3 regions of the Halomonas sp. IOP_6 genome follow, and region 3 is predicted to be linked to each of the others. Evidence: predicted binding sites of a transcription regulator. Region 3 holds the regulator's gene; each other region holds the start of a gene.

Region 1 (9,900 bases), on a different contig from region 3:
ACCTGCCCGTTATTTACTAGTCGTAGCCCATTTACTGCGATGATGCAGCGAGAGCTATCGAATAGCCTCAGGTCTTTCTCGTTGCTCATCCCCTACCGTAGGAATGGTTAAATGGGCGCTAAACCCGCCGGCCTGGACATTTTCAAAATTTACCCAGCCCCCAAAACGCTCAACAATTGCCGCCACAATCGCTAAGCCCAAACCGCTACCTTGCTGCTTGCTCACGCGCCAGAAACGCTGAGTTAACTGCTTTAGTGTAGCGTCATCGACGCCGCTACCCTGGTCATGCACTGTGAACGTTACGTGACGCTGATCAGGGGTACACTGCACGCTTAGCGCGACAGGCTGCTCACTCGCCCCATGATGCAATGCGTTATCCAGTAAATTACGTAGTGCGGTTATTGCCAGCTCTCTAGGCATGGCAACGCACACTTGGGGTAATTGAGAGGGAAGCTGGCACTGCCCTGCAGTTGCCATGCTATCGGCGATCGCAACATCAACAATCTCACCTACCTGACTTAGCTCGCCATCATCAAAGCGCATGCGCCCTTCAACTCTTGCTAACGTCAGTAACTGGTCTAGCGTATGCGCTAGTCGAACCACCCCCGCCTCTGCGTATCTGAGTGATTCTTTCGCCGTTTCGCCGTCGGCTCGCTGCGCTACTTGAAGATGGGTTTTAATCGCCGTTAAGGGAGTGCGTAACTCATGAGCGGCATCGTTGGTAAAACGCTGTTCACGGACAATGGTTTGTTGGATTCTTACGAGTAACCCATTGAGCGTCTCAATCAACGGTTTAATCTCTTTCGGCACCCCATAGGTAGATACGGGTGCCAGCGCTTCCGGATGACGACTGGCAAGCGACGCGCGCAGCCTGGTTAGCGGCGCAAAACCAAGCCAAACAACCACCCAGAGCGCAATTAAACTGCCCGTTAATGCCACCACAAACGGCACGACAGCGACGCGAAACACATCGCTAAGCAATATGTCCCGCTCATCCATCCGGTCGGCGGTAGTAATGACCAGATTGCCACGTTCATAGGTAAAGACACGCCAGGTAGTATCGCCTTCCTGCCGGTAAGCATGACCACGCTCACCCGGTGCCAGTATGGTTTCCATGTTGGCATGAGTACGGGCAATGATATCGCCACGCGGGGAGTGCACCTGGCAGGCCAACCCCTCGATGGGCGGGATAGACAAAGCGCGAGCTTGGCTCTGTTCCCAGACATCTTCAGGCAGTTGAAGCACGAGCCCGGCGACCATGCGTGCCGACTGAGCAAGGCGCTGATCGAGTGTTTCTACGAATTTTTTTTCTAAATCATTGAGCAACCAAGCCGCAGCAACACCCCATAGCAATGCCAATGTCACCCCCAGGGTAAGCAATAGGCGGGCTCGTAAACTCATTGCTGCCCCTTATGAGGCGTGCCTGGAATGTGGACAGCCTCAGGCTTGCCTAACCGATATCCCAACCCACGAACCGTCTCAATGATGCCACTGCCTAGTTTTCGACGTAGATGGTGGATATGCACATTCAGTGCATTGCTCTCTACATCGTCACTCAAACCATAGAGGCTATCTTTTAGCTGGTCGGCAGAAAGCACGCTGCGCGGCGAATGCAGAAAGGCCTCTAAAAGCACCAGTTCTCGGCGCGATAGCGTTACCAACTGACCGGAGACTCTCACTTCACGCGCATGAGGATCCAGCGTTAGCGCCCCATGTACCGTCATACCCTGGCTACGGCCCGATACTCGCCGAAGCAGTGCATGAAGACGGGCCACTAACTCGTCAAGGTCAAAGGGTTTCACCAGATAGTCGTCGGCTCCGCACTGCAGGCCGTCAACACGGTCTCGTACCGCATCCCGCGCTGTTAGCATTAACACTGGGGTAGCGTTACCTTGGTCACGCCACGATTGCAGCAGTTGCAAGCCGTCGCCATCGGGAAGACCGCGATCAAGTATCACAACGTCACTTACCACTGACTGCATGATTTGTCCCGCTGCTTGAATCGTGGACACATGATCGACGACAAAGTCGTACATCATTAAACCGGAGCGTATTCCTGATGCGACCAATGGATCATCTTCAATGAGCAAGACGTGCATGACGGTTTTCCTTTTATTGCTACCAGCATGGCAAACGCACATTAACCCAACATTAAGCTAGCGGGCTGTGCCATAAACTCATTTACCAAAGCTCATTTACCAAAGCTTATTTACAAAAGCTCATTTACAAAAACGCCCTTGCCTAAAGAGACAAGGGCGATAACAGTGGTTTATACATTAACGCTACTGGCTAATACGTTTTGCGATAAACCAGCCTGCCACCATCGCGGCCAACAACGCCAATAACGGCAATGAGATCCCACCGATGGAGGCGATGGCAGGGCCAGGACAGTAGCCAGAAAGCCCCCATCCAATGCCAAATAGCGCTGCCCCCCCCAGCAGCTTACCGTCTAACGCTTGCTTAGTTGGAAGCTGAAAATTAGCGCTAAACAGCGGCTCGCCACGTGCAAATACCAACCGATAGCCCACAAACGTTGTGCCTACCGCACTGCCTAGCACGAACATCAGCGTTGGATCCCAAGCGCCGGCTACATCAAGGAAGCCAAGTACACGGGCAGGATCAGTCATACCCGAGATAGCTAACCCAAGCCCGAATAGCAAACCAGCGATATAGCCAGCAGCGGTTTTTACTGTTGCACTATTCATATCACGCGCCTCATACACCACCTCCAATCATATGACGCATCACATAGACCGTGGCCACCGCTGTGAGTAGAAACACCCCAGTGGCGGCCATAGAGCGGGGGGATAAGCGTGCCAAACCGCAAACGCCATGGCCGCTGGTACAGCCGCTGCCAAGCCCAGTGCCTAACCCGACTAACAGACCGGCTATCAACATTAGCGGCACACCGCCAGCTGGCGCACCGATCACCGCACCGGGAGCATCGGCAACGTTGCCTAGCCCGCCTCCCATTGCCATGACCAATAACGGGCCACTCACCAGCCCGAACAAAAAGGCTATGCGCCAAGCACTGTCGCCTTTAGGTCGCTGGGTTATTAAGTTCCCAATAATGCCGCTAATACCGGCGATGCGCCCCAAGGCTCCCATCAACCACACAGCGGATAAGCCTATCAATACACCACCAACGAGCCCTTGCAGGCTTGCTATCCAGTCCACAGGTGTCTCCTTGCTGTGTTAATGCTTGTTTTTACAGGTTGAGATGCCCAGCAGAGGATACAATGGGCAAAAATTAAACAGCCCAGTGGCGAGTGGTACGACGCCAATCCATCCCCATGCGCCAATGGTGCCGGTAAGCGCCAGTATGATCAGAATAAGACCAACTACGATTCGTGCTACTTTGTCGATACCGCCGACGTTTGCTTTCATTTTCTGCTCCTCGATAATCAATATCAGTTAAAAACGGTTGATAGGGACTTTTAGATAGACAACGCCATTGTCGTCGGCAGGCGGCATCTCGCCCGCGCGCATGTTGACCTGTACAGAGGGAATAATGAGCTTAGGCATGCCTAGCGTGGCATCACGCTCCGTGCGCATTTTCACGAACTCATCTTCTGAAATGCCTTCATGCACATGGACGTTCGCATCACGCTGCTCTGCCACACTGGTCTCGTGCTGATAAACGTCTCGGCCTGGCGCTTTATAGTCATGACACAAAAACAGCCGCGTTTGCGTCGGCAGTGCCAACACCTTTTGGATAGAGCGGTACAGCGTACGTGCATCGCCACCGGGGAAGTCACAGCGTGCGGTGCCGTAATCTGGCATAAACAGTGTGTCGCCAACGAAGGCCGCGTCGCCTATCACATAAGTAAGGCAGGCAGGCGTATGGCCTGGCGTATGAAGCACGCGCGCTTGAAGACTGCCAATGGTGAACGTATCGCCTTCATTAAACAGAGCATCAAATTGGCTACCGTCCCGAGCAAACTCAGTCCCTGCATTGAATGCTTTACCAAAAATTTCCTGTACGTCGACAATGTGCGCGCCAATCCCGGTTTTTCCACCTAGCATTTGGTGTAAATAAGGCGCCGCAGAGAGGTGATCAGCATGTACATGGGTTTCTAAAATCCACGTTACTTCAAGGCGGTTATCGCGAATGAATTCAATGATCTCGTCAGCAGAACGTACATCCGTATGCCCCGCGGCATAATCAAAATCCAGTACCGAATCTAGAATAGCGCAGGCATTACTATCTGGGTCCTGCACCACATAGCTAAAGGTGTTAGTGGGCTCATCAAAGAAGTGAGTGACAATCGGGTGTTGCATTCTGTGCCTCCCGCTAATGGCAAGTAATGATGTTGCTATGCAACCATCATAGACCATAAAATGTTATATGTTTATACTTATTTGGAATTTAAAACGATTTCTTGAGCATGATCAATATTGCTCGTCGGCCAATAGCCGCGAAACAAAAAAGCACCTCGCTGCCAACGAGGTGCTGTGAAGAGAATGACATGGTCGGTTAAGCGAAATTCATCAGCGTCTATCGACTTAAAGCCTTATACACTTTGAGACTTGATACGCTTAAAGGCCCGATAAACTCAAAGCACTTATAAACTTAAAGCACTGATAAACTTAAAATTTATAGAAACAAACAAGCATTGAGCGTTAAACCTTACCCTGATTATCAAGCTCTACCGCTTCATGCATACGGGCTAGCACATCAGGCATCGCCGCTTGTACACGGTTCCAACTGGGAATAAAGGGGCGTTCACGAGGGTTATCTAAAAACAGATTGCCAGCTTCTAGCAAATTGCTGGCAAATAGCTCAACTGCCTGTTCTTCACAGTGGCGATCTAAACTTAGTCCATTCATCGTCGCGTCGTGATCATAGGCTTCAATGAGGTCTAAGGCTAAACGGTAGTAGGTTGCTTTGAGCGTCCGGAAATCTTCGCTGCTAAAGCTAACCCCTTGGGTAGCCAGCTTACGATAAAGCGCTTTTGCGATATCCAGACTCATTCGGTTCAAGCCACTGGTCGCATCCTCTTCACTAACGGGCTGATGCTTATGGTCATAGGCGTCGGCAATATCGACCTGACATAGCTGACGGTGTGAGTAGTTGCGCTGCAACTCGGACAGTACGCCGATTTCCAACCCCCAATCAGCGGGAATTCGAATGCCCTCTAGCACATCACTGCGCATGGCAAATTCACCAGATAACGGGTAACGGAAGCTGTCTAGATAATCCAAATAAGGTAACGGACCACAGACAGTTTTCAAGGCACGTAGCAGCGGCGTCACCATCAACCGAGAAACACGCCCATTGAGCTTTCCTTCGGCGATACGCGGGTAATAGCCTTTACAAAAACTGTAATTAAAACGGGGATTCGCGACAGGATACATAAGGCGCGCTAGAAGGCCACGGTCGTAGGTAAGAATATCGCAATCGTGAAGACCAACGGTGGTGGAGCGACCTGAACTAAGCACATAGCCAGCGCAATACCATACGTTTCTTCCTTTTCCTGGCTCTAAAGCCCCTAAACCATGACTTTCTAATTCTTGGTCGATAGCACGTAAACGCGGGCCGTCATTCCATAGAATTCGAGTGTGCTGGGGCAAGCGTGAAAAGAATTCCCGTGCATATAAAAATTGATCGCGGTCTGCTCTGTCCAAACCAACGACAATTTCATTGAGGTAAGGCACTTTCACCAGCTCATCAACAATTGCCGACAGCGCAGGCCCTTCCAGTTCAGAAAAAAGCGAGGGTAAAATTAGTCCCATTGGGCGACGTTTGGCAAACTGGCAAAGCTCTTGTTCAAGGGCTTCAACTGGCCGGCGCGTTAAGTTGTGAAAATCGGTTATCACACCATTTTGATGGAAATCACTCATACGCTAGCCTCCCGTGGCTTGTAATCTGATGCAGCGGCGTCATTCACTGGCGCCATTTCTAGACGCCCGTCATCTCGCCCCCACCAGTGGGCTACCCCCTCAGCCCAGCCAGTTGGCCCAGTTGCATTTGTTCGATATAACGCGCTGTTGTGCGGCTCAACGTTAAGAGCGTGGCAACCTCGAATCACTACAGCTTGATCGACAGTTTCCAGCATAGTGATATCGTTTGGGCCATCGCCCAAGCCCAATGAAAGTGGCGAACTGCCTCGTAATGCAGTAAATCGTTTAATTAGCCACTCTACGGCACCCCCTTTATCAGACAAGCGCCCAATCACATGCCAAAAGCGGCCCCCTTGCGTGAGCTCAAGGCCATCGCCTTCAAGCGCAATGCGGAACGTTTCAAGTGCGGCTGCATTATCTTCCCAAATAAGTGGCTCACTCCCCTCCCGCTGCCGCGCTGCTTTCGCACGGGTTTCATCAAGCCCAGTTAACGCCATTACCTGTTGAAGACTTAAGTCGCCCATTCGAGTAAACCGAACCCCCAGACGCTTACGCCAAACGTTTAGTCGCGCTTTAATGAAACCACTATCAACTCCGGTGTGTTTAATAACGACGCCATCTCGGCCATTACCAGGGCGATCTAAACGCGCATGACACCAACCTGGCGGCAGACCAATAACAGCACCATTCTCGGCAATAAAGGGGGTCGCCGTTAGCCCAAGGGCTTCTCGTAGGGGAATGAGTTCAGCGCGAGTTTTACTGGTAACCGGAATGACCGGAACCCCTAGCTGTTTAAGGCGGGCAAGCCAGGGCTTGGCAGGTGAGAAATCATAACTGTGGTGATCTAGTAATGAACCGTCCAAGTCGGTGACTACCAAACGCGGTTGAAGCGCTGGGTCTAAGTCGCTTGGTGACTGAGCATCACTGGGCAACGCAGTACGCTTGTATTCGGTCATAGCACCACCCTTTTGCAATCTTAAAAGTCGTTACACACGTCCACTTTTAGATGAGCAACAAAGCAGTTTGTATGCCAATACAATTTTATTTTTAATAATCAAAAATTTAACTCATAAAAAGCAGCCACTTTCTTATGAGCCCCAAAACAACGCAACTTCGGCGCACTAAAATAGTGCGCGAATAAATTGAAAAAAATTCGACAAGCCCTTGGCAAAAGCTCATAAATAGCTATACTGAAATTGTACCCACTGGCAACCTTGTACACCCCTCACCTGATGCCAGTGGGCTGCAGTGAGCCAAGCCCTTTCATGCCCGCCTCCCCCGGCGGGTTTTTTTTGACTTACCCCCTAGTCCACATGAATAACCACCTCAACGCGACGATTTCGCGCTCGCCCTTCGACAGTATCGTTATCTTCTAGCGGCTGAGTTGCGGCTAGTCCAACGGCTCGCAAACGCTCTGGAGCAACCCCTGCGGCTTCAAGTGCCTCAACGATCGCAATCGCCCGCGCACTTGAAAGCGCCCAGTTGGACGAAAACTCTGGGGTATTGATAGATTGGCTATCGGAGTGTCCCTCTACCCACACTTCCCCCTCGAAGCGCTGGATGGTATCCATCAATGATCCTACTAACGATGAGCCACCTTCTGTCAACTGAGCATCGGCAGAGGGAAATAGCAACCGATCTTGTACACGCAGGCTGATACCTTCAGCGACTCGGGAAACTTCAACGCCTTCCAGGTTAGGTAGGTACGTCGAAGCCTCCACACGCTCAGACAATCTCTCATCAAGTGCTAATGCGCTATTAATCGCCACGTCAGATACTTTTTGTACATTGATAGGTGGACGGTCGGTGAGCACTACCATGTAATCGGCCAACGGCGAAACAGACTGACGCTCATCGGTGGGCAGTAGCAACTGCGGAAGCCTACTATTGGCAGTCGATGGCTGGGTATCTATCGATACTTCTTCAATCCGCGCCAATAAAGGAGGCACCTCCACAACAGCAGTGCGAGCTTTAGGCAACCCTGCCACACCCAACGCAGCGCTAATCGCAAACGGGCTGAGCGTATCACTGCTAGGTGATACGCCGAGTACTGTGCGCTGCTGACGGGCTTCAGCAAGCGCATCCGGCAGGGGTATTTCTCTAGCAGGTGACGACTCATAGCCGTACTCATCGGCTGTTTCTTGCTGAAACAATGATGGGCTTGTCACATTAGCCGCAGCAATAATAATAACGAACAGGGCTACCAGTAGCGTCATAATGTCAATATAGCTAATCATCCAACCGCTATTACTTTCATCTTCTGGATAAGCGGTTAGCAATGAATCATGACGCGGACCAGCGCGATGGTCTTCAAGCATGGGGGGGTTCACTCATTCAAGTTTTTAACCTCGTGGCCGATCTAGGGTAAGCGTGGCAAACTAGTCTATCAAAAGCCGTTTCGTAGCGAGAAGGAACAATCAGGTGCGCACCCGACCTATGTCATCAAGAGCTCATTCATTAAGCACTGAGCCATCATCGACCCAATCGTCCATTGGCCGACTATTTCGCCCTGTCGGCATTGGACTGGCGAGCCTGATGCTAAGCGGCTGCTTTTATGCCAATACATCGCAGGCTCCCATTGCGACTACCTATCCTTATAGTGAGCAGCAGCGCATGCAAGCAGCCCAGCACTGGGAAGTGCTAGCCCAACACGAAGCAGCAGGCATTCTTCGCAATGAACGGGTTCGCTTTAGGGATCTCCATATCCCAGCACAAGAGCATACGTCAGTTAGCGCCTATTACGGTGGCGAATTTGAACGTGGCTTTCGCACGCTATTAACAAGCGAACTGGTGTCACGCGGGGGAAGCGTGATGACGCAACCCAACACTGGCGGTGCCACCGTTCAAGTGGACGTAGAAGTTGTTGAGCATCGTGATCGCGGCTATATACGCCCACCGTTTGGTGCATACACCGCCCTTGCCGGTGGCGTGACCGTGGCTAGCATGGCACTAGGAAACTGGAGCGAGCCTGCGCTTGCATTAATTCCCGCTGCGATGGTGGCAGATACGACCAGCGGCAGTTGGACTTATGAGGGCAAAGAGGAGGTTATCATCACTACCCAGATCGTTGATAGTGAACGCATTCTCTACTCCTCTTCTAATATTTATTACATAAATGCTGGTGACCGACGTCACTATGCGCCACATCGCGTTCCTCAAGCGCCTGCAACCCCAACTGTTTCTATCACCGATACTTGGTAATTACATGCTTTCACTCTCCCACTCTCTGTCTCCACTGCGCGGCTTAGCAGTTGGTGCACGCCTGCTTATCGTTGCGTTGTTTATGCTGTTTTTGGCTGGCTGCACTGCACTTGGCAATAACAATAGCATGCGAAATGCCGAGCCTCAGCCAGACCTTTCCGAACTAGCCCATGAAGCCGCCGCACAAATGGTGGCCAGCAATCCAGATCTTACACGCCATAGCCCGATGATTGCGGCTACCTTTGTAAGTATTGATAACTTAAGCCAGTCGTCTACGTTTGGCCGTATTAGCTCTGAAATTATGGCGTCCGCCCTCGCAAGGCAAGGCATGCAGGTACGCGAAGTCAAAATGCGTGACAGTATGTTTATTGAAGAAACCGTTGGCGAATTAATTTTATCCCGCCAAGTCCAACGTCTTAGCGCCCAGCACAATGCACGCTCAATACTGATGGGTACTTATGCACAAGGCCAGGACTATCTCTATGTGAGTGCACGGGTAGTTCGCGCTGGTGATGCGATGGTGCTTGGCAGCGCTGACTTTAAGCTGCCGCTGGATAATAACACCCGAAGCTTATTGGAAGGCCAAGGCGGCTGGTAATCGATTCACCTCTTGCCGCGACACGAATGAAAAGGATGAACATGCCCACCCGCACAAGCAAACCACTTATCGTGGCCACTAGTCGCTTGATAAAGCTATGCGCAAACATTACCAAGCTGCTTAGCTATATTTTTCATGCCGTGCTGCCGAACAAGCGCTTCACGCTGCCAGCCTATGCCGCGCCTTGGCTGGCACCTAAAAATGATTCGACTATTCCACGGATTATTTGGCAGACCAACTTCACTAATAGAGTGACC
Region 2 (9,900 bases), on a different contig from region 3:
TTTAAGTGTAGTGTGCGTTGGCGTGATCGAGCCAATCACTGCTGAAGTATTGAGGTGCCGTGGATCCACTGCACTTACATTCGCTGGTTGAATAGCTTCCTCTTCAAAAAAACTTGTCTTCAAAAGAACTTATCTTCAAAAAAAGTGGGGGTAATACCTTTCTGTGTGCTGTTTGCACGTTGGTTAATGCATTACTTAAAAGGTCGTAAAGCGCCACGCTGGGTGCGTTATATCCATGCGTACTCGTTTGGTATTTGTTTGGCTCAATCGTGTTGAATAGTATGTTTAACACTATGACGGCGGGGGCAATGCTATTGGGTAAGCGTTTGAGCGTTTAACCAACAGGAGATCCTAGGCTATAAGAGACGTTAAGTATCCGTATGCGAGTTGGGGGGAGGTCGATAGGGTTTGTTACTCCTTGATGGCGAGTCACGGGTAAGCCCTGATGCTTCCAGGCTGAACGTTTGTAAACGGGTAGGGCATGCGTAAAGGCGCTGTAGTAAATCAGCAAGCGCTGCTTCATCTAGCTCTGGGTCTAAGCCACCTAAGCGTTCTAACCACGTGCGCCTGATTGCTATGTAGGGAGGAACAGCGACGCCTGCGCCTAAAAAGCACTGGAGTAAGCGTTCGGATAAGCGGGGTGGTTCGCTGCCAATCAAAAAAGCATCCAGCGTGTACGTGTCTAGCTGGGGATAAAGTAAACACCACAGTTTGGCTGTTAGCGGCCGTTGTTGCATTGCAATCAGTAACCAATCAGCTTGGCTGAGATATGCTGCTTGATTGATCCTTGCGCCCAGTGGCTGGGAAGGGGTAACGAGAAAGTGTGCGCGGTAGCGTTGCTCAATGTCCGGAATGCGTGGATCGGTGGTGGCGCTAGTCACGATAATGGGAAGTGTGTGGTCTGCAAAGGCTGTTTGGCGAATAGCGCGCAGGTGACGTGGTAAAAGGGCACCTGTGACTGACGCATCAACAATAAAGCAGACCGTGCCCATGTGAGTGGCTTCCTGTGTTGTGAAACCTGTTTGTTATTAAATCTATCTGTTTGTAATCAATTGTAGGTGTGAGTTTCTTTTGGTATCAAGCTAAAGTTTACAGTGATGAGGAAAATAATAGATGCTTTATATGCACCATGCTGGTGCTTGCGGGTCTCTGGTTGGTCTTTATTGGTGCGTTTTTCTGAGCTAAGTGCCTTTTTAGGGCTAAGTTCGTTCTTTCGCAGAGCATTATGCTACATGAAGAAGCACAGTGTTTTATTTTTTATCTTTTATAAAACAACTGCTTGTTGTTTTTTTATGCCATATTGGTGCAAGGTTGGCATGTTCCGTGCTTAGTATTAGGCAGCGGCTAGCGGGTCGTAGGCAGATGCCTCTCGGCGTGCTACAACGATAGCCGGTTTGTTTAATAACTCTTTTATCGGTAGCTTACTGTCAAAAGCTTAAGCCACGTTCATACCGGAGGACACTATGTCAGCCAAGACTCTCGCGCTAATCGAAGAACATGATGTTAAATGGGTAGATCTGCGTTTCACCGACACGCGCGGTAAAGAGCAGCACGTCACCGTACCGGCACGGGACGTGGACGAAGAGTTTTTCGAAAATGGTCAGATGTTCGATGGTTCCTCTATCGAGGGCTGGAAAGGCATCAACGAATCCGACATGATTCTTCGCCCTGAAGATGGTACTGGTTTCCTCGACCCCTTCACCGAAGACGCTACCCTGATCCTGCGTTGCGATATCATCGAGCCTGCCACTATGCAGGGCTATGACCGTGACCCGCGTTCTATTGCCAAGCGCGCAGAAGCTTACCTGCAGTCCACCGGTCTGGGCGACACCGCCTTCTTTGGCCCTGAGCCTGAGTTCTTCATTTTTGACGAAGTCCATTGGAAATCTGACATTCAGGGTTCCATGTACAAAATTACCTCTGATGAAGGCGCTTGGGCGACCAGTAATCAGGTAGAAGGCGGCAACTTGGGGCACCGCCCGCGCGTTAAAGGCGGCTACTTCCCGGTTCCCCCGGTTGATAGCTTCCACGACATTCGTGGTGCAATGTGTAACACCCTGGAAGCGATTGGCCAGACCGTTGAGGTTCACCACCACGAGGTTGCTAACGCGGGTCAGAACGAAATCGGCGTTAAATTCAACACGCTGGTGAAGAAAGCTGACGAAGTTCAGGAAATGAAATACGTGATCCACAACGTGGCTCACGCTTACGGCAAAACCGCTACGTTCATGCCGAAGCCGCTTGTTGGTGACAACGGGTCTGGTATGCACGTACACCAGTCGTTCTGGAAAGATGGTCAGAACCAGTTCGCGGGTGACGAGTACGCTGGGCTTTCTGAAATGGCGCTTTACTACATTGGCGGTGTGATCAAGCACGCTCGTGCTCTGAACGCCTTCACTAACGCGTCTACCAACTCATATAAGCGTTTGGTGCCAGGCTTTGAAGCGCCGGTTATGCTGGCCTACAGCGCTCGTAACCGTTCTGCCTCTATCCGTATTCCGTACACCGCTAGCCCGAAAGGCAAGCGTGTTGAAACACGTTTCCCTGACCCGACCGCTAACCCCTACCTGGCGTTCGCGGCTCTGCTGATGGCGGGTATCGACGGTATTAAGAATAAGATTCATCCTGGCGATGCCATGGATAAGAACTTGTACGACCTGCCGCCTGAAGAAGGTAAGTCAGTACCGACCGTTGCCAACAGCCTGGACCAAGCGTTGGAAGCACTCGATGCAGACCGCGCGTTCTTGACCGAAGGTGGCGTGTTTACTGATGATATGATCGATGCATACATCGACCTCAAGATGGAAGAAGTGGAGCGCATTCGCATGACCACTCACCCGATTGAGTTCGATATGTACTACAGCTGTTAAGAGCGATTGCTAAGCACAGCAGCTAGTACCACCCCCTCGGGTGTGACTGGCCTAAAACCCCGCTTCGGCGGGGTTTTTTTATACCACTGAATAGTGAAACGAAGAGGTCTGTTTGCAAGGGGAGAGCGCTGTCTGCGGCACCGCACTGATGCGGTGAGTATTTTTATTGTTGATGAGTCATGTGCACTATAATGGTGCAATAAGTGACAAACTGACTGCTAGGACTGCGCTATAACGGCTCGCTACATCCCCGCCCCCTGCTCATTAGCCGTGCAAGTGGTCAATTGGCGCGCTTTTTGCAGTTTCTCTTTCATACGCTCGATAACGCTATTTTTTACAGCGACGCTTCAGGATACGCCATGTACCAGCGCTTACTTGAACACCTCACCACCGCAGTCTTACTGCTAGACGGTGAACTCCGCGTTCGCTGGATGAATCCGGCAGCGGAAGCGTTGCTAGCGGTGAGTTTTAGCCGTGTGCAGGGCATTAGTTTAGACACGCTGTTAGGGGGCGATGAGAGTATTGATGATGTCCTCGCTAAAGCGCGGGATGCCTTTCATCCCTATACCCAACGCGAAGCACGTATTACGCCGCTGAACAGCGAGCCATTAACGGTGGACTACACCGTGACCCCGCTTTCAGCCGATGAACTATTACTCGAAGTAGAGCCCCGTGATCGGCTAATGCAGATTTCCCGGGAAGAAGCGCTGACCACCCGGCAAGAGACCATCAAAGTGTTGGCGCGGGGCTTGGCTCATGAAGTTAAAAATCCCTTAGGCGGGATTCGCGGTGCTGCCCAATTATTGGAGCGCGATCTGGACGATCCTGCACTACGTGAATTCACCCATATTATTGTGGAAGAGGTGGATCGGCTGCGAGATTTGGTCGACTCCATGTTGGGCCCCAATCGCATCGTCAAACATGAGCCGGTCAATATCCATAAGGTGTTAGAGCGGGTGCGAGCACTGCTGATTGCCGAGCATCCGCATGTGGAGATCCGTCGTGATTATGACCCGAGTTTGCCGGATCTTTCTGGCGATGAATCTCAAATGATCCAAGCGGTGTTGAATGTGGCACGTAACGCGGTACAGGCCATGAGTGATGCAGCAACGCCTTCGCCGGAGCTTATGTTGCGCACCCGCGCACGCCGCCAATTTACGCTGGGGGCTGAACGCCATCGTTTAGTCAGTGAAGTGGGGGTTATTGATAATGGCCCTGGCATACCTGAAACGTTACGTGAAACGCTTTTCTATCCCATGGTGTCTGGGCGCGCTGAAGGTAGCGGCCTAGGGCTATCAATTGCTCAATCGATTTTGCACCAACATCAAGGATTGATCGAATGCGACTCACGCCCAGGACATACCGAATTTCGTTTACTGATTCCATTGGTTGTTAATTTCACCGGAGAAGCGTCATGACTGAGGCGACACAAACCGATGTGGCACGAGTGGTTATTGTCGATGATGACCGCGCCATCCGTTGGGTATTAGAGCGGGCCTTAGCGCAGCCAGACCTGGATATAGAGTGTATTGAACGCGCCGATACCGCGCTGGAGCGACTGTTAGAAAATCCACCGGATGTCCTGGTGACTGACATTCGTATGCCCGGCATTGATGGGCTGGATTTAATGTCCCGGGTGCGTGATGCACACCCTGACCTGCCTGTGATTGTTATGACCGCGCATTCGGACCTCGACAGTGCCGTGGCGTCTTACCAAGGGGGCGCCTTTGAATACCTGCCGAAACCCTTTGATGTGGACGAAGCGCTGGCGCTGGTGCGTCGTGCGGTCGCTCATGCAAGAGAGCGTCAGCGCCCGGTCAGCGTACCGGAAGGGTTGAGTGCTGAGATTATTGGTGAAGCACCTGCTATGCAGGAAGTGTTTCGCGCCATAGGGCGGCTTTCCCACTCCCACATCACGGTGTTAATTAACGGTGAGTCTGGCACCGGTAAAGAGCGTGTTGCTCAGGCGCTCCATCAACATAGCCCACGAGCGGGCAAGCCGTTTATTGCGCTGAACATGGCAGCGATTCCCCGGGACTTGATTGAGTCTGAACTATTCGGCCATGAGAAGGGCGCGTTTACAGGGGCAGCGCAACAGCGCCAAGGTCGCTTTGAACAGGCTAACGGCGGAACGCTGTTTCTCGATGAAATTGGTGACATGCCCGCTGAAACGCAAACGCGCTTGCTACGTGTGTTAGCAGATGGTGAATTCTATCGCGTGGGCGGCCATACCCCTGTGAAAGTCGATGTACGTATTATTGCTGCTACCCATCAGAACCTGGAATCGTTAGTTGACGATGGGCGGTTCCGGGAGGACTTGTTCCACCGCTTAAACGTGATTCGCGTTCATCTGCCGCGCCTTTCCGAGCGTCGGGAGGATATTCCGCGTTTAACGCGTCATTTCTTAGCGGAAGCTGCCAAAGAGCTGACCACAGATATCAAAGTGTTAACGCCCGAAGCAGAAGCGCACCTTACTCGTTTGCCGTGGCCGGGTAATGTTCGTCAATTAGAAAATATTTGCCGTTGGCTAACGGTAATGGCTTCTGGCCGCGAAATTCTCATTGAGGACTTGCCCCCAGAGCTGCGCTCGGTCAACGCTTCCGAAGGTAGTGTTTATGGCGATTGGCGTTCCGCGTTCAGGGATTGGGCTGACCACGCCCTGGCGGAAGGCCATACCCACCTGTTGGAGGAAGCCGTGCCGGATTTTGAGCGCATTCTGATTGAAACGGCACTGAAACATACCGGTGGACGCAAAGGGGAAGCCGCCGAATTACTCGGCTGGGGGCGCAATACTCTTACCCGTAAATTGAAAACGCTGCTGCCTGCGCTGGCAGATGATGCCTAACTGACCATTCTTTTAACGAATAACCTGTTAGTGACCAATCTATTCGCGATCAATCTATTCGCAACCCATCTGTTAGCGGTTACTCCGCCGCTGGCAGTACAAAAACAGCATCTGCTAATGCAGGGTCGGGTGGCTCACAGGTTTCTGTTGACCAGGGCAGTAAGCTGAAGGTGTGATCCACCCCTAGCCCATCAAGTTGGTGGGGCACACCATCGTGATAAATCACATGGCCTAAACCCATTAAGCCAACGGCCAATTTACCCTCTACGGCGGCGTTAGCCAGCCCTTCAGCCATCGCGACGTCCCAGCTAAGTTGGGCCTGTAAAAAGCGTCTCAGCATAGCGGGGTCGTCGCCATCCATTGCATGCTGGTCAAATACGTCTTTTAAGCGCATTTCATAGCCAGCGCTTGGCGGTAGCGGTGCAGGTATATGATGCCGCTGGTCGGCAGGCACGCTGCTGAAGCCGTCACGAGCTAAGCGCTGACGCAGCTCGGGAGTAATGTTTAAGGCGATCAGAGGAATCTGTTGAACACGCGCGAAATGGAGAATGGGTAAGTAAAGGTCAGCATCAAACCCCCAGTTCTCCTCCCAGCCGGACTGCTCCAACAGCGCTTCTTCGGATAACAAGCCCGCAACCCAATCATCGAGCACGGGTTGCGCTTCCCGGGGCAGCATTTCTAACCCGATAACCATATCGTCACGCAGCGCGTAAAGCCCCGCTAGGGTGTGCAACTGCCAACGGTGGTGGTCAATGGCATCATGTTGCTCGCCCAATAGGACAACCTGATGCTGTATTGCTTGGGCTAAAACAGCGCTGTTAGCAACAGCATGTTGCGATTGCCACCACTGGCCGGGAATAGGGCAGCTAGCATGAGCCGCTAAAGGTAGCCAGCCTAGAGCCATGGCAGCGATGAAATGATGGCGCATGGGCGTTGTGTCCTAGCGTTCTTCTGCTTTAAGGCGATTGATCTCAGTCAGAATAGCTTCTGCTTCCTCCGTCAATGTCGCGTTCGCTCTCATGTCACCATTGCGTGAAGCTTCCATTGCTGCCTGTAATTTACGCTCGTAATCTTGCTGGAGCTTTTTCTTGGGATCGCGCTTAAATAGACCAAACATGAGCATTCTCCTATGGCTTGTACACTACTTGTATAGCTTTGTTTGGCGTATGTCGACTATTTGTTGTAACACTTCGTTATCAGAAGTACGTTTGCGATCCATGTTGAGCTAAATAGCGCGGCTTTAAGAGCGCTATTTTCAAAGGTATGTTTTTTTAAGGACACAGTTTTTAAGGACATAGTTTTTAAAGACATAGTTTTAAAGACATCACTATTGAAGACACAGCTCTAAAAACCGCTCGAAATCGGAAAGTATTGTATCGAGACTGTTCTGCAGGCGATGGTCATCGTCAATCATGCGTAGTGAAAGTCGCTGACAGCGGGCATGTTCAATGACTGGGCCTGGCGGTACGACATCATCTCGCCATCCATGAATGATATGCGTGTGTTGTGCTTGCAGTGTGATTGAGGTTTGCGGGTAATCTGGCAAGCCAAGAGCAGGGGCTAATAAAAAACAACCTAACACAGGTTCCTGGGCACTAACCGCTGCACTTAACCATCCGCCGAGGCTGGAGCCCGCCATAACGCAGTTAGCAAGCGTGTCGTTTCGCTCGGCAATCACGGCAAGCAAATGCTCTAAACGCTCCTGGGGCTCCTTCATACCACGGTAATCCATGACCACGGGTTCGCAGTTATCTAGCTGCTCAGCAACCCCTTTTAACGCTTGTACTTTCAAAGCGCCAGGTCCGCTTTCCAGGCCGTGTGAAAGGTATACGGTCATCATAGCCATTAACTACCTGCGGAGCGCTGAATAGCTTCGCCGCCGCGCTCAATGTCTTCGCCTGCGCCGCGGATAGTATTGCAGCCGCTTATTACCAGAAGTGTCACCATCATCAATAAACTGATCGCCATTGCACGCTTCATCGAAAGAATCCTCATCAGCTGAGCGCTTGTAGAGAGACTTTAGGTACGCTGTCATTAAAAATAATCGTTGCAGGCAGTTGGTGCCATCAATTTCCCATCGTTTGAGTGCTAGCTGGCCGTGTGATTTTGTCGCATGTGTCAGTTTTAGCCATTAAATAGCGGCGTTTGTCTCTTAGCCTGGTATTGCTTTTTGTTTTTAAGGTGTTGTTTATAGTATATTTTTGCGTTAAAAGTGGCGCTTGGCCTGTTGTCTGCAATAACCTGACTACCTACAGCAGTAATGTTGTGATTCTAATTTTTAAGTGAAGTTAATCGCCAAAAACGCTTCGCAGCAATTTTAGCCACAATGAGTAAACAAGCGTGAGCAGGCTAATAGGTAATCAGGGAAGGCATGGAGCCATATTAGCAAAAGGATGTGAAAGGACTAGCCTGCTCACCCTTATCAGTGTAAGGAAACGCTGATCATCACCGCCAGGGAGCAGCATTGATGCAAAATCACCATCTCGTGAAAGCGGGGTGGTTTTTTTGCGTCAATTAATTGTTTTTAACACTTTGATTTTTATTAATATTTATCTTTTCCAGATTTTCTGGACAGCTTTTGTATCAATGGGCGTGACATTTTGGTCTATCCTCTGGTGTAAACCAAAATTCAGCGGTTAGAAGACGTCAACGTAGCAGCCGCACACTTCCAGGGACAAGCGCTATGGCGATGGTGTTGATGTTATGCATGTTTGTGCTGTTTCTAGGGTTTTCGGGAGTCGGTCTTTATATGATGTTCAAGACATCATTTATGACCACCATAGAGGATCGTGACGATATGCCTCCCGATATGTAGATAATTAAAACTATAGAGATAGTTAATCGACAATACCAAGAGCCACCTGCGTCCACGTTGGTGGCTTTTTGCTTTTATTGATACGGCATTGAGCGGCCAACCACAAAGGGTTATCCCATCCAATAAAGACTCAGTAGCGCAAAGCCATAGCCCATGGCTGCGCCAGCAATGACATCACTGACATAGTGTAGCCCAAGCCCCACCCGTGAAACGGCAATCAGTAAACTAAGGGGAATCACAATAGGTAGCAACCAGGGGGTATGAGCGGCGACCAACACGCTAAACATCACCGCATGCATGGTGTGACCACTGGGGAAGCTGTATTTGTCTCGGGCAGGCTCACCACAATGGACGCCACCGAGGTAGGTGATGAACGGACGTTCGCGACACAGCCGCGTTTTTACCAACTTATAAATAGCGACTGCGAACAGTGCGATGGCGCTGTACTGCATGATTCGCCAAGCACCATTGGGCTGTAACCAGGGTTGTGCAGCGATTAACAATACCCAGACAGGCCAGTCTCCTAGCTTACTTGCCGTTTGCAGCGTTAGCCGCCAGGGGCGGTAAAGCGATAGGTGTGTTACCCGTTGGCAAAGCTGCCATTCAAAGACATCAAGACGATCGAATACGACAAGCGGACGCGGACGCATGGTGAGTCTCCTGGGCATTTTGTAAATAGCGTAAGAACTGCTCTGCGATTCCCGGCCAGCTTTGCTCTAGCGCGCGTAAGCGGGCGGTTCTACCTAGGCGGGCGTAGTCAGCAGGGTGCTGGCATAACGCGACGGCAGCCTGTTGAAAGGCAAGCGTATCGCCAGGGGGAACGGTGATGCCGTTGTGCCTGCTTTGAATCAGCTCAGCGCTGGCGGCGTGGTGATAAGCCACGACTGCCAGCCCGCTGGCCATGGCTTCAGTCACCACATTTCCCCATGTTTCTGACTGAGAGGGGAAAATAAACATATCGGCACTGGCATAGTGGCGTGCTAGTGCCTGTTTATTCACAAAACCGGTGAAATGAGCGTCTGGTAGCGCTTTTTGTAACTGAGCACGGCCTGGGCCATCGCCAACAATGACGTGTGCCATATCGGGGCGCACGTCACTCATGGCCTGCAGCGTTTCTTGCAGTAACGCTAGGTTTTTTTCTGGGGCTAAGCGGCCCACATACAGCGCAACAGGTTGATGTTCGCTAACCCCCCACTGTTCGCGTAGGGTGTCGTCGCGGTGTGCTGGGGAAAAAATATCGCCATCAATGCCGCGTGAGAGCACCTTTACATCGCGGATATCCTGGGCGCGTAGCGCTTCAGCCTGTTGTTGAGTGGGCACAAGGGTAAGATCGCAGCCGTTATGGAAATAGCGTAAATATCGCCGCGTGG
Region 3 (9,900 bases):
ACTTGGTCCTTATGAACTAGCCTTTATGGCCCAGTCATTGAGACATATAGGGGTTAGAGTGCCAGCGTATCGCGTAAGTGTTTGAACAGCTTGCGCGAGCTGGTCGGTGGTTTACTTTGCTCACGCTCTTTACGCGCATTGCGCACTAGTTGTCGTATTACCTGACGGTCAGCGTTAGGGTATTCCGCCATAAATAGATCGACAGCGCTGTCGCCTTCTTCGACTAACCGATCGCGCCATTTTTCTAGCCGGTGAAAGGCATGATCGCGCTGCTCTTTTTCCTGCTCGATAGCGTCGAAGACACCCTGTATGGCAGTAAGGTCTTCTTTGCGAATAAGCTTGCCCACATATTGCATATGGCGACGGCGGCCTTCATGGGAGCGGATGCGAGAGGTTTCTTCTATGGCGCGTAACATGTCGTCAGAGAGCGGAAATTTTGCGCGCTCGGCTGGTTTCATCGCGATAAGCGTTTCGCCAAGCGCCTGGAGAGCATGCATTTCCCGCTTGAGCTGAGACTTACTAGGGCGCTCTTCTTGTTCATCAATATCGAGGGGTTCGGGGCGTTGCTTAGGCATACTAGAACTCACTAATTAGTTTCGTTTGCAGCATTATATCAGGCTGCGACCACAACATTGATCCGCCAATGCGATTCAGGCGAAAAGGAGGCCAAAATGGCACAAGCATTTGATGCAGCGGCCCAGCAGGTGCTGTTAACCCAGCGTGCTGAAGAGGCGCTTGCGCTGGCAAAAAAATTAGGCGCAGATGCTGCTGAAGTCGGCGCTAGTGTAGATCAAGGCCTTGGGATAAGCGTGCGTCTTGGAGAGGTGGAAACTGTCGAACTTTCACGTGATCAAGGAATTGCCATTACGCTATATGTTGGGCAGCGCAAGGGCAGCGCCTCGTCTACCGATGCCAGCAGCGCGTCAATTAAAGCCACGGTAGAGAAAGCCCTGGCAATTGCCCGTTATACGGGGGAGGACCCTGCCGCAGGGTTAGCAGATGCGTCGCTAATGGCAACTGACCTACCTGACCTTAAAGTGCATTATCCATGGTCGTTGACGACTGATGAAGCAATCGATTTGGCGCTGGCATGTGAGAAAGCGGGGCGTGATGTTGCGGGAATTCATCAGTCGGAAGGCGCTTCGCTATCCAGTGGTGAGGGAGTGCGAGTTTACGCTAACAGCCACGGTTTCCTCGGCACCCAGAAAGGCAGTAGTCATTCACTTTCCTGCATGCTGATTGCACAGGATGAGAAGGGCATGCAGCGCGATTACGATTATACCTCGGCACGTAATCCCGCCATGCTTCGAGATCCCGCGGAGGTTGGCCGCGAAGCCGCGTCACGCACGCTACGTCGGTTAGGCGCTCAACGGCCGCCAACAGGTACCTTTCCGGTGCTGTTCGACCCGTCACTTTCCAGCGGCTTAGTAGGTCACTTGATGGGGGCGTTGGCAGGTGGGGCGCTTTATCGCGAATCCTCTTTCTTATGTGATCGTTTAGGTAGCCAGCTATTCCCGAGCTGGTTTGGCTTGGAAGAGCGGCCTATGGAGGTGGGTGCGACGGCTAGCTCGCCGTTTGATGCTGAAGGCGTTCAAACTCGCAACAATCGCTTTATTGATCAGGGTAGTGTGGCTAGCTATATGCTGTCTGCTTACAGTGCGCGGCGTTTAGGTATGCAATCTACAGGTAATGCAGGTGGGGCACGCAATTTACGTTTGTTAGCGCCGCTGACGCCCCGAGATGATTTGCTGAAGCAGATGGGGCGTGGCATTTGGGTGACTGAGCTAATGGGACAGGGGGTTAACGGCGTGACTGGCGACTATTCGCGAGGTGCTGCCGGCTTTTGGGTTGAAAATGGTGAAATACAGCACCCTATCGAGGAGTTCACTATTGCCAGTAATTTGAATAGCATGTTTGCTGGCTTGGTCGCAGTCGGTGATGACATCGATACCCGTGGCAGTATTCACACGGGTAGCTGGCTAATTGATGCAATGACCGTCGCTGGTAACTAACACCTTAGCTAACAGCTCAGTTAACACGTTGGCTGATGCTGTTTTAATGATGTCAGTGGTATTCACTGATGTTAGTGCTCTTCGTCAAAACGTGCGTCGAATAGTGCTTCAATGGCCTCTAGTGCTTGTTCGGCGTCGTCGCCTTCCGCATGGACTCTAAGTTCAGTGCCACAAGGGGCGGCCAGCATCAATAACGACATAATGTTGGCCGCATCAGCCATTTGCTGTTGTTTGTAAACGTGAATGTTGGCCGAAAACTGTTGGCTACACTTGACGAGTTTTGTCGCTGCACGAGCATGAAGGCCGCGCTGATTAGTGAGTGTTAAGGTTCTTTCTGGCACTCTGGTTCCTTTTAGCCGAGTGGGGTCGTGAAGAAAAGGCGTTGCTTATTGCGCGTTTGTTGAAGGCTCGGATGTGGAGGGCTGCTGTTCACTTAGGGTGTACTGCAGGCCTAGCTCACGATGACGGAGTTGAACCTCTCCCGCTTGTTTCACCAGCATTTGTGCCAGTTGTTCCACCATATAGACAGAACGGTGCTGCCCGCCGGTACAGCCAATAGCAATAGTCATATAACTGCGCTGGCTATTTTGGTAAGCGGGTAGCCACTTTTCCAACCATGTCTGGATATCATTGCGCATTTCTTCTACGACGGGATATCCCTTAAGAAAGTTGATGATGTTCGCGTCACGCCCAGTGTATTGGCGCAGCGTAGGGTCCCAGTAGGGATTTGGTAAGCAGCGCACGTCAAAGACGAGATCAGCGTCAAGTGGGACGCCACGTTTATAGCCAAATGACTCTAGTGTCAGCGTTAATCTATCTTCACGCTGTTGGGCAACCTGATCCGTTATTCGGCGGCGCAGGTCATGAACCGACAGACGCGATGTGTCGATCATCAGGTCGGCAAGATCACGGATGTCGAGCAGGGTTTCTTCTTCTTTATTGATGGCCTCTTCAAGCGTCATGTCACTATCACGCGTAAGAGGGTGGCGACGACGCGTGGCTGAGTATCGCTCAAGAAGAATTCGCGCATCGGTGGTTAGATAGATAACCTGGAAGTGAATGCTTTTCTGACGCAAAGATTCAAGCATTTTTGGCAGCTGCTTTAGCGCAGCTGGTAAATTACGCGCATCGATACTTACCGCTAGTTGAGGGCGTGCCCCTTGCTCGCGAAGCTCATCCACAAGGGAGCCGAGTAACATGGCGGGCAAATTATCGATGGCACAATAGCCAAGATCTTCTAACGCTTGTAAGGCGATAGATTTACCGGACCCTGAACGGCCGCTAATGATCACCAGTTGCATAGAGTTTCTCTTGGCATGCCAATAAAAATGGAGGTAAACGTTAAACTAGTAGGCAGTGTCTAGCGGTGGACCATTTAGGTAACAGGTTGTTCACGAATTTTTGCTGTAATAAGGTCCAATAGCTCACGTTGGCTAGCCGCTCTACGAAGCTGCTGACGTGTGTCAACGTTGTTCATGATGGACGCCACTTGCCCTAATAAGGCTAAGTGCGTGTCGTCCGCCTCTTCGGGCACTAAAAGTACGAAAACAAGGTCGACGGGGTCGCCATCAATAGCATCGAAATCTACTGGCTCAGCTAACTTTAAAAAACCAGCGATAGGCGAGCTGCAGTGAGGGCTACGGGCGTGAGGAATAGCAACGCCGTTGCCTATTCCAGTGCTACCCAAACGCTCACGACCAATCAGGCGGCTGAAGACTTCTTGGCTATCTAGGCTTGGCGTGTTTTGCGCAATAAAGGTGCTGAAAAATTCCAGCACCCTTTTTTTGCTGCCCCCGGGGACGTCATACAGCACGCGCTCCGGGGGAAGAATAGTTTCCAACGTCATTGAGTTAACGCACGCCAGCGCCTTGGGCGCGAGCTTGTGCTTTTTCCTTGTGTTTAACGAGTTGACGATCAATTTTGTCCGCTAGTGCATCAATCGCAGCGTACATATCGTTGTCTAATGCTTCTGCGTGTAGATCGGCACCTGCAGCATGCAGGGTGCAGGCAGCTTGCTGGCGCTCCTTTTCAACAGATAAGGTCACTTGTACGGTGGTGATATTGTCATAATGGCGCTCAACGCGTTCCAGCTTCTCATTTACATAGTCACGCAAGGCGTCAGTCAGATCTACGTGATGACCAGTGATATTTACTTGCATTGACGTGCTCCTTATCCATCGGACTGTTCTTCGATTGTAACCCTTTTTGCGCTATTGCAAAGCCCTTAGACAGACTTTGTTCGTTAGCACTGTTTTATTAGCGTAAACGGCGGCGTTCGCTTGAAGAGGGTATACCCATCGACTCGCGATATTTGGCCACCGTTCGCCTTGCCACATTAATGCCACCCTCTTCCAATAGCGACACGAGGCGGCTGTCTGAGAGAGGTTTCCCGGGCGGTTCATCTTGCACCAGTTTTTTGATTCGAGCGCGGATGGCGGTGCTGGAGTGACTGTCACCGCCGTCCTGGCCACTTACTTGGCTTGAAAAGAAGTATTTGAGCTCAAACACTCCGCGCGGAGTATGAATGTATTTCTGGGTGGTGACCCTGGAAATAGTGGATTCATGCATTTCTACGGCGTCTGCGATATCGGCTAAAATCAGCGGTTTCATGGCTTCTTCGCCGTGTTCCAGAAAGCCTATCTGGCGAGCTATGATTTCTCGGCCCACCCGCAGTAGCGTATCATTTCGACTTGAAAGGCTCTTGATGAGCCAGCGAGCTTCTTGGAGATGCTCTTTTAAAAATTGGTTATCTTGGCTCTTGTCAGCCCGTTTGATCAGGCTTGCGTAGTCAGGTTGAATGCGCAAGCGCGGCAATGCCTCAGGATTTAGCTCCAGGTGCCATCCTTCGTGGTCATGGCGTACGACTAAATCTGGCGTTACATAGCTGTCATCAGTGTCGCCAAAGGCACTTCCTGGGCGAGGATCAAGGCTGCGGATCAAGCGGATGACATCATCAAGCTGCTCATCATCTAGACTTAACCGCCGCTTTAGCAAACGCACATCATCCTTACCAAGCGCTTCCAGAAATTGACGCACTAACCGCTTGGCAGGCATAAGCAGCGGTGTATCTTCCGGTAGTGAGGCGAGCTGCAGCATTAAGCACTCCCGCAGGTCGCGAGCAAATACACCGGTGGGCTCAAACTGTTGAAGACGAAGCAAGGTTGTTTCAACTTCACGCTGGCTAAGGCCTTCATGCCCTTGGGCTTTAAGTCCTTCGCGAATGTCATTGAGAGGCTGGGTTAGGTAGCCGTTGGCATCCAGTGCATCGATGAGGCTTTCAGCAATGGCGTGGTCGCGTGGTGAAAAATCTGTCATGGCGAGTTGCCAAAGTAAGTGGCCATGCAAACTTTGACCAGCGGCTTGACGCTCAAAGTCAGGCCCCTCGCTGCTGGCACCATGGCTACCAAGGTCTTGATAAGTGTCTGACCAGTCACTGTCAGTTGAGAGTTCGTTAGGAATGCTTTCGGACCATTCAGCTTCCTGGGGTTCACTAACGGCCTGTTCGCCGAACTCATCTTCCTGCTCAAGCATTGGATTGGCATCAAGTGCTTGCTGAATTTCTTGACGGAGGTCCAGCGTTGATAGCTGTAACAGGGCGATGGCCTGCTGCAGCTGAGGTGTCATGGTCAGCTGTGTACCGATACGCAATTGAAGAGAAGCTTTCATGACCATCTGAGAACCGCTCGTTAATCAGAAAGCTCCACCCTAGTGCGAGTTATGGCTTGGTGCAAGTGCAATAAGTATGCCACCACTACTATTTTTTCTACAGATGGCTGTTTACAAGCGGAAATCAGCCCCCAAATAAACGTCTCTTACCCGCTGGTTGTTGAGAATTTCCTGAGGGGGGCCACTGGCGATGATATGGCCGTCACCTACAATGTAAGCAATATCGCAAATATCCAGTGTTTCCCTGACGTTATGATCAGTGATCAGCACGCCGATATGGCGCTTTTTGAGGGCTCGAATGATCGTTTTAATATCGCCCACTGAGATTGGATCAACGCCGGCAAACGGCTCATCAAGCAGGATAAAGGCAGGCTCGGTCGCGAGGGAGCGGGCAATCTCAACACGTCTACGCTCTCCGCCCGAAAGACTCATGCCGAAGTTGTCACGAATGTGCGTGATGTGAAAATCTTCCAGTAGCGACTCAAGGCGCTGCTCCCTGGCGCTACGATCGAGCTCTTTGCGGGTTTCCAGGATTGCCATGATGTTGTCGGCGACGGTAAGTTTGCGAAAAATAGAGGCTTCCTGAGGCAAGTAGCCAATACCAGCCATTGCACGTTCGTGCATGGGGGCATGGGTTAAATCAAGCTCATCAATGCCAACCTTTCCCGCATCAGACTTTACCAAGCCGACAATCATATAAAACGATGTCGTTTTGCCTGCGCCATTGGGGCCTAGTAGCCCTACCACGCTGCCTTGAGATATCTCTAGGTTAATATCCTTAACGACACGGCGGCGTTTATAGCTTTTAGCTAAGTGTTGGGCATAAAGTGTTTTTATCGGCGCGGTTTCTGATTCTGAGGCTGTGGTTTGAGGTGCGGGCTCTGCGTTATTGGTCGCCACTGGACACTCCTATTGTTCCGGCTGAAGAGTCATGCGGATACGTTGTGGCTCACCACCACTAACATCAGAACGCGCCTGAACCACACCTTGGTCGATAAAGTACTCTAATCGCCCACCTTCAAAGCGATCTGCTTGCTGGGTCAGTTCCGCTTGGTCAATGAGCTCTACCCGACGCTCGGCAACATGGTAAATAATACGTTTTGCCCAGCCTTCCATTGGGCTAGCTTGGTCTTCGAGCTGGTTACGTATGTAGGCTCGTCCACCGGTTGCAATGGCACGCGATAGCTCGCCAGCATCGTTGCGCTGAATCTCAACGCGATCGCCGCGCAGTTGCATATTGCCCTGCCGAATATCGACGTTGCCTGAATACACTGCGGTGCCTGCGCGTTGATCGAGATCTAAACGGTCAGCCTCTACTTCTACGGGGGCTTGGCTTTGTGCCATAACCGGTAGCGCTGCCGCTGAAATGGGTAGCGCAATGACGAAGAGTGCCGTGCGAATAAGAACGTTCATCGCGACTCCTACTGAGAACGAGTGGCAGGCGGGTGAACGCCGCGCACGTTATTGGTTAAGCGGATCTGGCTATCATCCAGCCATACATCCATACGTGAAGCGTCAATGCGCTGGGGCGGTTGCTGAAGTATGGTTTCGGCATCGCTCCAAGCATGACGGGTGATGCCATCATAGTGTAATAACTCAGTATTCAACTGCCAGCCCTCATCAGGTGCAAGTAATTGGGCTGAACCAGCTAGCGTGAGCGCCTGCGTGTCAGTATTTAGGGTGCCGGTCTCCGCCGTCGCTAGCCATTGACGCTCATCGCTATCAAATAGTGTCGCCCTGGGGGAGAGGACATCTGTCATCGCCGTTTGAGGGGTATGAACTAAGCGTGGCGTCGTCAGCGACTGCTGGATGGCTCCGGTGTCACCAAACAGAGTAATTTCTGCATTCTCTAGTACATGGCCGGGCTCTTGAGCACGAGCCTCTGCGTCGATTGATTGGTCTTGAGGGCCGCGCGGATCCAGCCATACCAGTACGCCACCTAAGGCAAACACCATGATGGTTATCCAAAGGCGTTTTTTAACCCAAAAGCGCATTACGATTGGCCGTGTAGGTACGTATCTAAAACAGCATCCCAATGACCTTGAGACATCAATAAGGTATCGCAGATTTCACGTACAGCGCCGTGGCCACCAAGCCGATCGGTGATCCAGTCAGCGTGAGTATGCATATAATCAGGAGCATTAGGGACGGTGATGCCTACGCCAGAACGTTTAATTGGAGCAAGGTCTGGTAGGTCGTCACCACAATAAGCAACCTGCTCAAGCGTGATGTCTAGGCGTTGGCAAAGCGCGCGTAGCGTAGTGAGTTTATCCTCGCACCCTTGATACACGTGGGTAATGCCCAGCGACGCAGCACGTTGGCTGACCATGGGAGAATCACGCCCAGTAATTAAGGCAACATGGATTCCGACGCGTTTCAAAAGTTTGAGGCCGTGGCCATCTTGGGTATGAAACGCTTTGATTTCGATACCGTCAGCTTGAAAATAGAGGCGGCCATCGGTAAGTACGCCGTCAACGTCAATAGCAAGCAATTTTACGCGGCGAATCCGGTCTTGTAGAGCGTCAGGTAGGGCCATGAAGCCTCCGTATTATTAATGTTTGAAAAGATTGATTAAATGACACCGCTAGCAAGTAAGTCATGCATATGTAGCGCGCCAATGGGGCGCTGCTGATCATCCACGACCGCCAGTGCGGTGATTCGACTGTCTTCCATGATGCGTACCGCTTCAGCCGCTAACACATCGGGACCGATACGTTTTCCAGGACGTGTCATCACATCATCAACTAGGACGTCACGTAGGTCATGAAACTGATCCAGCGTTCGGCGTAAGTCACCGTCGGTATAAACGCCGGCAAGGCGTCCTTCGCTATCGATTACGCAGGTAAAGCCCAACCCTTGGCGAGTAATTTCCAAGAGTGCGTCCCGTAACGGGCTGCCTAATGCTACTTGGGGGAGGCGTGATCCGTTGTGCATTAAATCCTTTACACGCAAAAGTAGGCGTTTGCCGAGGCTTCCACCTGGGTGTGAAAGCGCAAAATCTTCCGCGGTGAAGCCCCGTGCTTCTAATAATGCCACGGCTAAGGCATCACCTAAGGCAAGTGCTGCTGTGGTTGAGCTGGTCGGCGCTAAGTCGAGAGGGCAGGCTTCGCGCTCAACGCCGCTATTAAGGTGAGCATCGGCGTGTTTGGCTAATGTGGAACCAGGGCGTCCAGTCATGCTGACAAGGGGGGTTCCTAGGCGTTTCAGCAGCGGAAGCAGCGCAGTGACCTCTGCGGTTTCGCCAGAGTTCGAAAGTGCTAGTACAACATCTGCGCGGGTGATCATGCCGAGATCGCCATGACTGGCTTCACCTGGGTGTACAAAAAAAGCAGGCGTGCCGGTGCTTGCCAACGTTGCAGCCAGCTTGCCCGCAATATGGCCGGACTTACCCATGCCGGTTACCACTACGCGGCCCTGGCAGGCGAGGATAAGTTCACAAGCGTGGTCAAAGCTCTCATCAAGTTTTGCCTGAAGTCCACCGATAGCGGCCTGCTCAATTTGCAGTGTGCGCAGCGCACTTTCACGCAGTGGGCTAGGTGTCGATAGTGGCTGGCGCATGAGGGCATCTCTTTTCATAAGCGGTCAAAAGTAGGTCGGTAAGAATAACATCTTGGCGCGGTTTGTAGGTAAGGCGCGTATCCTACTCCTCAGCGCGGTTGCAATGAGCGCATCTGTTACTGTGAGTAGCGTTAAGTTACGATGTTCGATAATATTTCGAAAACACTGTTTTTTAAACTGTCTGTTCTTTATAAACTAGCTGTTTTTTTGAATTATCTGTTTTTAACTAACTAATGCGTAGCCAGTATATACTAATGCTGTTGCGGCAAGACGACCATCAAGGCCAGCCAGCCCATGACCGATGCTCCCTTCATCGAAATTGAAGATTTGTACTTCTCGCGGGGTGATCATGATATTTTTCGCGGAATCAACATGACGATTTCGCGAGGCCAGGTAACGGCTATCATGGGGCCAAGCGGTACCGGAAAGACGACCCTTTTAAAGCTAATTGGTGGGCAATTAACGCCTGACCGAGGGCGAGTGTTAATCGACGGTCAAGATGTGCATCGCCTGTCGCGTAAGGCCCTGTTTACGCTGCGTAAGCGCATGGGTATGTTATTTCAGAGCGGCGCACTGTTTTCAGATCTTGATGTATTTGAAAACGTAGCGTTTCCGCTTCGGGTGCATACTGACTTGCCTGATCCTATGATACGCGATCTAGTGC

Evidence for each region. Region 3 encodes sigma-54, which starts transcription at its own class of promoters, with help from an activator protein. Its sites were predicted from a motif close to TGGCACNNNNNTTGCTNT; they were not measured.
Region 1: the regulator sigma-54 is predicted to act here: its motif matches at 6,860-6,877, upstream of K7H08_RS17100 (HAD-IIB family hydrolase).
Region 2: the regulator sigma-54 is predicted to act here: its motif matches at 3,156-3,173, upstream of glnL (nitrogen regulation protein NR(II)).

What each region holds. Positions count from the first base shown of each region.
Region 1 is NZ_JAIRBO010000013.1:13,265-23,164, reverse strand. It holds gene K7H08_RS17135 (ATP-binding protein) at 55-1,401, opposite strand; gene K7H08_RS17130 (response regulator) at 1,398-2,099, opposite strand; gene K7H08_RS17125 (DUF6691 family protein) at 2,283-2,705, opposite strand; gene K7H08_RS17120 (YeeE/YedE family protein) at 2,716-3,177, opposite strand; gene K7H08_RS17115 (YgaP family membrane protein) at 3,196-3,387, opposite strand; gene K7H08_RS17110 (MBL fold metallo-hydrolase) at 3,415-4,281, opposite strand; gene K7H08_RS17105 (glycosyl transferase) at 4,624-5,844, opposite strand; gene K7H08_RS17100 (HAD-IIB family hydrolase) at 5,841-6,800, opposite strand; gene K7H08_RS17095 (OmpA family protein) at 7,149-8,162, opposite strand; gene K7H08_RS17090 (hypothetical protein) at 8,380-9,045, shown strand; gene K7H08_RS17085 (FlgO family outer membrane protein) at 9,050-9,643, shown strand; gene K7H08_RS17080 (glycosyltransferase family 32 protein) at 9,685-9,900, shown strand, end outside.
Region 2 is NZ_JAIRBO010000006.1:146,410-156,309, forward strand. It holds gene K7H08_RS12770 (hypothetical protein) at 369-992, opposite strand; gene glnA (glutamate--ammonia ligase) at 1,464-2,870, shown strand; gene glnL (nitrogen regulation protein NR(II)) at 3,230-4,288, shown strand; gene glnG (nitrogen regulation protein NR(I)) at 4,285-5,715, shown strand; gene K7H08_RS12790 (ChaN family lipoprotein) at 5,795-6,643, opposite strand; gene K7H08_RS12795 (DUF6435 family protein) at 6,656-6,832, opposite strand; gene K7H08_RS12800 (YqiA/YcfP family alpha/beta fold hydrolase) at 7,043-7,555, opposite strand; gene K7H08_RS12805 (entericidin A/B family lipoprotein) at 7,561-7,695, opposite strand; gene K7H08_RS12810 (phosphatase PAP2 family protein) at 8,641-9,180, opposite strand; gene K7H08_RS12815 (glycosyltransferase family 4 protein) at 9,143-9,900, opposite strand, start outside.
Region 3 is NZ_JAIRBO010000001.1:546,069-555,968, reverse strand. It holds gene yjgA (ribosome biogenesis factor YjgA) at 54-575, opposite strand; gene pmbA (metalloprotease PmbA) at 672-2,012, shown strand; gene K7H08_RS02640 (HPr family phosphocarrier protein) at 2,084-2,353, opposite strand; gene rapZ (RNase adapter RapZ) at 2,399-3,313, opposite strand; gene ptsN (PTS IIA-like nitrogen regulatory protein PtsN) at 3,388-3,858, opposite strand; gene hpf (ribosome hibernation-promoting factor, HPF/YfiA family) at 3,863-4,171, opposite strand; gene K7H08_RS02620 (RNA polymerase factor sigma-54) at 4,269-5,684, opposite strand; gene lptB (LPS export ABC transporter ATP-binding protein) at 5,790-6,515, opposite strand; gene lptA (lipopolysaccharide transport periplasmic protein LptA) at 6,588-7,091, opposite strand; gene lptC (LPS export ABC transporter periplasmic protein LptC) at 7,100-7,672, opposite strand; gene K7H08_RS02600 (KdsC family phosphatase) at 7,672-8,214, opposite strand; gene K7H08_RS02595 (KpsF/GutQ family sugar-phosphate isomerase) at 8,250-9,236, opposite strand; gene K7H08_RS02590 (ABC transporter ATP-binding protein) at 9,531-9,900, shown strand, end outside.